DNA from 2 places in the Streptomyces sp. NPDC048415 genome. Region 1 is predicted to be linked to the other one. Evidence: riboswitches for the same ligand, from Rfam matches in the RefSeq annotation. Region 1 holds a riboswitch; the other holds the start of a gene.
The links. A riboswitch is a leader RNA that binds a small molecule or an ion and turns the genes downstream of it on or off. The one in region 1 is predicted to bind glycine.

Region 1 (3,999 bases):
CCTTCAAGGAGGACCTGGACCTTGGATATGAAACCAGCTTAGGTGGCCCCGCCGACAGCAACCGCCCAAGAGCTCGGGACTTGCTGTCGTCTCGCGGCTGCGGGCCGGTTCCTGGCTGGTCGCGCGCACGCGGCGGAGCCGCACAATGTCACGCCCCGCCCCCCTGAAGGGCGCTGCTCAGTGGCCGTGTTGATAGAAGGGCCGCACGTTCGTGCTCATCCAGTGGCCCACCGGGTCCTGGGCCACGTCCAGGAGGACCAGGTTCACCGGCCACTTCACCGGGACCTTGCTCAGGGCCCGGCCCAGCGCCTCCATGGGGAGCGCGCGGAGGTCTCCCTCCCACTGGGACAGCTCGACTCCGACGAACATCACCGGATCGGCGGTCTCGATGGCGGCGAGGCAGCGACGGGCGGTCAGGACGACGCCGGTCCCGGCGAACTCGGCGGAGGCGGCGGACAGGAAGTCCACCGGATCGTCCTGCCAGTCGGGCTCGAACAGCCGCACCCGGCCGCCGCTCGCGGGTCCGTCCAGCGGGGTCCGCCCGGTCCGGCACAGCTCGGCGACGGCGATCGGCGGCAGCGGTACGCCCACCACACCGTCCGGGTTGACCGCGATGCCGACCTGCGGCGGGAGTCCTCGGGCGAACTCGACCGCCGGCGCGATCGTGTACGACATATGGCCGCCGGTGACCTGGCGGAACTGCTCCTCGGAGCTGAAGACGGGGACGTATGACTGGCCCTCGATCTCCAGCGTGGGCAGGTCGAGCGGGCCGCCGTGCGGGCCGCCGCCGTTCGGCAGGGGCACCCAGACGAAGCTGCGGCCGAGCACCTCGACGATGCGCGCGCCGGCCGAGGGGACGCCGAGGGACGCGGCGAGTACCTCCTCCAGCTCGTTGCCCGGCCATCCGCCGTGCGGATGCGGGTGCGCCGACGCCGAGAAGCCGGGGCTTTCGGGGAATTCGGGGAAGTCCATCTGTCTACCGCCTGCTGTGAACCACTGTTCCGGCTGGCAAGGTTAATGGGCTCATGCGACCGGTCGGCGTTAACGGGCTCATGCGACCGGTCGGCCGCGCTCAGTCGGCGAAGTCGATCCGGCGCAGCACGTCCGCCGCGGCCCGGTCGATGAGGACCGCCGAGCCGCAGCCCTCCGGCAGGTCGCCCCGCTCGACGGAGCGCAGCAGCCGGGTGAGCGCGCCGCGGTGGCGTGCGAAGGCGTAGCGCGACACGCCCCGGCCGCGCTCGCGCTGGCCCTCACGGGCGGTGCCGGGCGCCACGTCGAGCAGCAGCAGGTGCAGCGCGCCGCCCCGGCGCCGGGCCTCCCGGGCGAGCCAGCGGCGCACCCATGCCTGCGTACCGCAGTCGTGCACGACGACTCCGGCGCCGGAGCGCAGCGTGCGGCGCAGACCCGCGTAGTGCGCGAGGCGGACCAGGGGGCGGTAGACGGCGTACGGCAGCCAGCCGGCCATCCGGCCGTCCCAGCGGTCGCGGGTGTCCTGCGAGTCGACGCGCGCGCCCGTGACGGCGCGGCGCATCAGCGTCGACTTGCCGCTGCCGGGCAGCCCGGTGACCACGACGAGGTCCGACGTTCCGAAGCGCAGACCGTGCGGGCTGTGTGCCGCGCGGTCCCTGAGGTCGCGCACGACGGCCGTCGGGAGCGGCCCGCAGGCCTCCCGGGCCGGGGCGCCGGGCCGCTTGGGCAGCGCGATGGCCGAGGTCGTCGCGTACGCCGTGGCCTTGTTCACCGTGATCGTCCTCCCCTTGGGTGTGGAGTGCCCTCCCCGCCGAGTGTAAAGAGAAGGTAATGCGCGGTGTCTGTCGTTTCCGTACCCGGACTGCCACAGCCCGGTTACAGATCCGGGCTGCCCGGATCGGACGGCGCGTGCAATGATGTGCCCGCCAACTGCATACCGGCCGCTTGAATCCGCGCGGGAGAGTCCCAGGTCACCCTGGGCGCCGAAGGAGCAAGTCCCTCCCTTGAATCTCTCAGGCCCCGTTACCGCGCGGGCGAGGCACATCTGAAAAGCGGGCCGCTGACCAGTGGCTCCACCCAAGGTGCAAGTCAGGACCACCGTTTCGCGTGGTCTTGATGAACCTCTCAGGTTCCGATGACAGATGGGGAGGAACGACCTCGCCGTCATGCCTTGGGAGCCCCACCGATGAGCAGCAACGCACCCCGTCACACCGCGCTCGATGCCCTGCATCGTTCGCTCGGCGCGACGATGACCGACTTCGCAGGCTGGGACATGCCCCTGCGCTACGGCTCCGAGCGCGACGAGCACCTCGCCGTCCGCACGAAGGCCGGTCTCTTCGACCTCTCCCACATGGGCGAGATCACCGTCACCGGCCCGCAGGCGGCGGCCCTCCTGAACTACGCCCTGGTCGGCAACATCGCCTCCGTCGGCGTGGGCCGCGCCCGCTACACCATGATCTGCCGGGAGGACGGCGGCATCCTGGACGACCTGATCGTGTACCGGCTGGCCGACACGGAATACATGGTCGTCGCGAACGCCTCCAACGCGCAGGTGGTACTGGACGCGCTGACCGAGCGGACGGCCGGTTTCGACGCCCAGGTCCGCGACGACCGTGACGCGTACGCGCTGATCGCCGTGCAGGGCCCCGAGTCCCCCGGCATCCTCAAGTCGCTGACCGACGCCGACCTGGACGGCCTCAAGTACTACGCCGGTCTGCCGGGCACGGTCGCGGGCGTCCCGGCGCTCATCGCGCGCACCGGCTACACCGGCGAGGACGGCTTCGAGCTGTTCGTGGCCCCGTCCGACGCCGAGAAGCTGTGGCAGGCGCTCACCGAGGCGGGCGCGCCCGTCGGGCTCGTCCCCTGCGGCCTGTCCTGCCGCGACACGCTGCGCCTGGAGGCGGGCATGCCGCTGTACGGCCACGAGCTGAGCACCTCCCTCACCCCCTTCGACGCCGGGCTCGGGCGGGTCGTGAAGTTCGAGAAGGAGGGCGACTTCGTGGGGCGCGAGTCGCTCGCCGAGGCCGCTTCGCACGCGCAGGAGAACCCCCCGCGGGTGCTGGTCGGCCTGATCGCCCAGGGCCGCCGCGTTCCGCGCGCCGGGTACTCCGTCGTCGCCGACGGCAAGGTGATCGGCGAGATCACCTCCGGCGCCCCCTCCCCGACGCTGGGCAAGCCGATCGCGATGGCGTACGTCGACGCCGCGCACGCCGCGCCTGGCACCGCCGGCGTCGGTGTGGACATCCGGGGCAGCCATGAGCCGTACGAGGTCGTGGCGCTGCCTTTCTACAAGCGCCAGAAGTGACACTGGGCCTCATGCGCCAGAAATGACCCTGGCCCTCGAGCGCCCGACGACTGCGCCCCGCGAGCACCGAACCGACCTGCCGCAAATGACCCCGGGCACATCCGCCCAGCTCATCAACACTCCCCCGTTCATCAGCACTCCCCCGCGTACAGGAGAATTCAGGCCATGAGCAACCCCCAGCAGCTGCGCTACAGCAAGGAGCACGAGTGGCTGTCGGTCGCCGAGGACGGCGTCTCGACGGTCGGCATCACCGAGTTCGCGGCCAACGCGCTCGGCGATGTCGTCTACGCCCAGCTTCCGGAGGTCGGTGACACGGTGACCGCGGGCGAGTCCTGCGGCGAGCTGGAGTCGACCAAGTCGGTGAGCGACCTGTACGCGCCGGTCACCGGCGAGATCGTCGAGGCCAACCAGGACGTCGTGGACGACCCGTCGCTGGTCAACTCCGCGCCCTTCGAGGGCGGCTGGCTGTTCAAGGTACGCGTGACGGACGAGCCGGCCGACCTGCTCTCCGCCGACGAGTACACCGCTTTCACCGCCGGCTGAGGAGTCCCCGCATGTCGCTTCTGAACACGCCCCTGCACGAACTGGACCCGGACGTCGCCGCCGCCGTCGACGCCGAGCTGCACCGCCAGCAGTCCACCCTGGAGATGATCGCCTCGGAGAACTTCGCTCCGGTCGCGGTCATGGAGGTCCAGGGCTCGGTCCTGACCAACAAGTACGCCGAG
Region 2 (3,999 bases), on a different contig from region 1:
TCGGGATCGCCGTGGGTGTGGTGTGGCGGGACGTCGAGAGTGCCCTCTCGCAGCTGCACGGAGAGCGCGTGGACACGGGCGAGACGCTCGTCGGGCACAACCCGACGGACGAGCTGGCGCGGCGGCGCAATCGCGCGGTCTGAGGCGCAGGGGCCGATCTGATGCCCCGGTGTGCCGGGGCATTGTCAGTGGCGTAGTGCAGCATCGGAGATGTGAGAACCGCGCCGACGATCCTGCATCTCGACATGGACGCCTTCTTCGCCTCGGCGGAGCAGGCGTCCAAGCCGAGCCTGCGCGGGAAAGCGGTCGTCGTGGGCGGGCTCGGACCGCGCGGAGTCGTCGCCACCGCCTCGTACGAGGCACGCGTCTTCGGGGTGCACTCGGCGATGCCCATGGCCCAGGCCCGTCGGCTCGCGCCGAACGCCGCGTATCTGGTGCCGCGCTTCGGGCTCTACCGGGAGGTCAGCGAGCAGGTGATGGGGCTGCTGGGGGCCTTGTCGCCGCTGGTGGAGCCGCTCAGCCTGGACGAGGCGTTCGTGGACCTGGAAGCGGGCGGAACAGCCTGGGACGAGGGCTCGGCGCGGCTGGCCGGGGTGAAGCTGCGCGCCGACATCCGCGCCGTCACGGGGCTCACGGGATCGGTGGGGCTCGCCGCGTCCAAGATGCTGGCCAAGATCGCCTCGGAGCAGGCCAAGCCCGACGGCCTGGTGCTGATAGAGCCCGGAACCGAGCGCGCGCTGCTGGGTCCGATGTCGGTGCGGACGCTGCCGGGGGTGGGGCCCGCGACCGGGGACCATCTGCGGCGGGCCGGGGTCAGCACCGTCGAGGAGCTCGCGGAGGCGGGTGAGGACGAGCTCGTACGGCTGCTGGGGAAAGCCCATGGGCAGGCGCTGTACGCGATGGCGCTGGCGCACGACGACCGGCCCGTGGTGGCCGAGCGGGAGACCAAGTCGGTGTCGGTCGAGGACACGTACGACGTGGACATCCATGACCGGGTCCGGGTCGGTCTGGAGGTGCAGCGGCTCGCTGACCGGTGTGTGGCGCGGCTGCGCACAGCCGGGCTGTCGGGGCGGACGATCGTCCTGAAGGTGCGGAGGTACGACTTCTCGACGCTCACCCGGTCCGAGACACTGCGCGGACCCACGGACGACCCCGCGGTCGTACGCGAGGCCGCCATGCGGCTCCTGGAGGCGGTGGACACGACCGGTGGGGTACGACTGCTGGGCGTCGGCGTCTCGGGGCTCGCGGACTACACGCAGGAGGATCTGTTCGCGCAGGCTCAGGCGCAGGCAGAAGCAGAGGCGCGTGCGCAGGTACAAGCGGCGGCGCAGGCCGCCTCCGGGGAGTCGGGAGACCGGGAGCAATCCGCGCAGGGCGCGACGGAGGAGTCCACCGCGGAGCATGTGCCGCCCGCCGAGCGGCGTTGGCCCGCGGGGCACGACGTACGGCACGCCGAGTACGGGCACGGATGGGTTCAGGGCAGCGGCCTCGGACGGGTCACGGTGCGGTTCGAGACGCCCTACTCCGAGCCCGGGCGGGTACGGACCTTCAGGACCGACGATGCGGATCTGGAGCCCGCGGACCCGCTGCCCTTGGTGGCGCGAAGACCCGAGACCCCCGCGCCTCAGGCCTCCTCACTTCAAGTCTCGTCTCCTCAGGCGTCGTCCGAGCCAGCGAGCCGGCCGAAGTCGCGGTCCGGTGGCGGGGGAGGGGGCGCCACATCGAGGCCGTAGTGGTGGTAGAGCTGGAGTTCCTGTTCGGGCGAGAGGTGACGGCCGACGCCGAAGTCCGGGGCGTCCTTGATCAGCGCTCGGTCGAAGGGGATGCGCAGGGCGCCCTCGACGAGCTCGCTGGGCTCCAGAGGTACAAAGGCGTCTCTGCTGAACAGGCCGGTCCGTATGGCCGCCCACTCCGGGGCCCCGGTCGCGTCGTCGAGATAGACCTCGTCGATCGTGCCGATCTTGGTGCCATTGCGGTCGAACGCCTTGCGGCCGATCAGGTTGCGCGGATCGATGTCGGTCTGCACGGGCCCTCCTCTTGGTCGCAAATCATCCGTAAGCACTACAAAAGAGCACATTCAGGAAGGCGGCCACTCGAAGGCCCGGGCCCTGTCCTCGCTGGTAGGCTGACAGGCGGCTGCTGACCCCGTGCGGGAGAGTCCTCCAGACTTCATCGGAGGCGCCGAAGGAGCAAATCCTCCCCGGAATCTCTCAGGCTCACGTACCGCACGGACGAGGTCACTCTGGAAAGCAGGGCGGGTGTCGATGGCCTCCGCTCTCACCGACGGTGAAAACCGGGTCGTCAGCGGACGGTCCGGTGAAGCTCTCAGGTTGAGATGACAGAGGGGGAGGCCGTCGGGGTACCCGTGCAGGGGTGCCCCTCGAAGGTCGCGTCAGACCAGGAGGCCTCCGCAATGACCGCCCATCGCATTCCGCTCTCCGAACTCGAACAGGGAATCCCCTTCGAGCAGCGCCACATCGGACCCGACCTCGAGGCACGGGCCAAGATGCTCGCGCAGGTCGGGTACGGCTCGCTCGACGAGCTGACGGCCGCCGCGGTGCCGGACGTGATCAAGAACTCCGAGGCGCTGAAGCTGCCGGGCGCGCGCACCGAGGCCGAGGTGCTGGCCGAGCTGCGCTCCCTCGCGGACCGCAACCAGGTGCTCGACTCGATGATCGGCCTCGGTTACCACGGCACGTTCACGCCGCCGGTGATCCTGCGCAACGTCATGGAGAGCCCGGCCTGGTACACCGCGTACACGCCCTACCAGCCGGAGATCTCGCAGGGCCGTCTTGAGGCGCTGCTGAACTTCCAGACCGTGGTCGCCGAGCTGACCGGACTGCCGACGTCCGGCGCCTCGCTGCTCGACGAGGGCACCGCCGCCGCCGAGGCGATGGCGCTGTCCCGCCGCATGGGGAAGAACAAGAAGGGCCTGTTCCTGGTCGACGCGGACGCGCTGCCGCAGACCGTCGCCGTGATCCAGACCCGCGCCGAGCCGACCGGCGTCGAGGTCGTCGTCGCCGACCTGAGCGAGGGCATTCCGGCCGAGATCGCCGAGCGCGAGATCAACGGTGTGCTGGTGCAGTACCCGGGCGCCTCCGGTGCCGTACGCGACATCAAGCCGCTCATCGAGCGGGCGCACGAGCTGGGCGCGGTCGTCACCGTGGCCGCCGATCTGCTCGCCCTGACCCTGCTCACCGCGCCCGGCCACCTCGACGCCGACATCGCCGTCGGTACGACGCAGCGCTTCGGTGTGCCGATGGGCTTCGGTGGTCCGCACGCCGGATACATGGCGGTGCGCGAGAAATTCGCGCGCAGCCTGCCCGGCCGCCTCGTCGGTGTGTCCGTCGACGCGGACGGACACAAGGCGTACCGCCTCGCGCTGCAGACGCGTGAGCAGCACATCCGCCGTGAGAAGGCGACCAGCAACATCTGTACGGCGCAGGTGCTGCTCGCCGTGATGGCCGGCATGTACGCCGTCTACCACGGTCCCGAGGGCCTGAGGACCATTGCCCGGCGTACGCACCGGTACGCCACGATCCTCGCCGCGGGCCTGACGGCCGGCGGGGTCGAGGTCGTGCACGGCGCCTACTTCGACACGCTGACCGCACGGGTTCAGGGCCGGGCCGCCGAGATAGTGGCGGGCGCCCGCAACCATGGCGTCAACCTCCATCTCGTCGACGCCGACCATGTGTCGATCTCCTGCGACGAGACCACGACGCGCAAGCAGCTGGGCGCCGTGTGGACGGCGTTCGGTGTCAAGGGCGATGTCGAGGCGCTGGACGCGACGGCGCAGGACACGCTGCCGACCGAGCTGCTGCGCACCGACGACTACCTCACGCACCCCGTGTTCCACGAGTACCGCTCCGAGACCGCGATGCTGCGCTACCTGCGCAAGCTCTCCGACCGCGACTACGCGCTCGACCGCGGCATGATCCCGCTGGGCTCCTGCACGATGAAGCTCAACGCGACCACGGAGATGGAGCCGGTCACCTGGCC

Region 2: linked by a shared signal. The riboswitch ahead of gcvP (aminomethyl-transferring glycine dehydrogenase) and the one ahead of gcvT (glycine cleavage system aminomethyltransferase GcvT) in region 1 are both predicted to bind glycine.

The regions. Positions count from the first base shown of each region.
Region 1 covers NZ_JBEZKJ010000036.1:28,669-32,667, forward strand. The annotation lists gene AB0D27_RS23395 (enhanced serine sensitivity protein SseB) at 178-972, opposite strand; gene AB0D27_RS23400 (AAA family ATPase) at 1,073-1,747, opposite strand; glycine riboswitch at 1,916-2,008, shown strand; gene gcvT (glycine cleavage system aminomethyltransferase GcvT) at 2,156-3,274, shown strand; gene gcvH (glycine cleavage system protein GcvH) at 3,440-3,817, shown strand; gene glyA (serine hydroxymethyltransferase) at 3,829-3,999, shown strand, end outside.
Region 2 covers NZ_JBEZKJ010000103.1:14,449-18,447, reverse strand. The annotation lists gene AB0D27_RS38555 (MerR family transcriptional regulator) at 1-143, shown strand, start outside; gene AB0D27_RS38550 (DNA polymerase IV) at 213-1,733, shown strand; gene AB0D27_RS38545 (PRC-barrel domain-containing protein) at 1,655-2,026, opposite strand; glycine riboswitch at 2,141-2,236, shown strand; gene gcvP (aminomethyl-transferring glycine dehydrogenase) at 2,414-3,999, shown strand, end outside.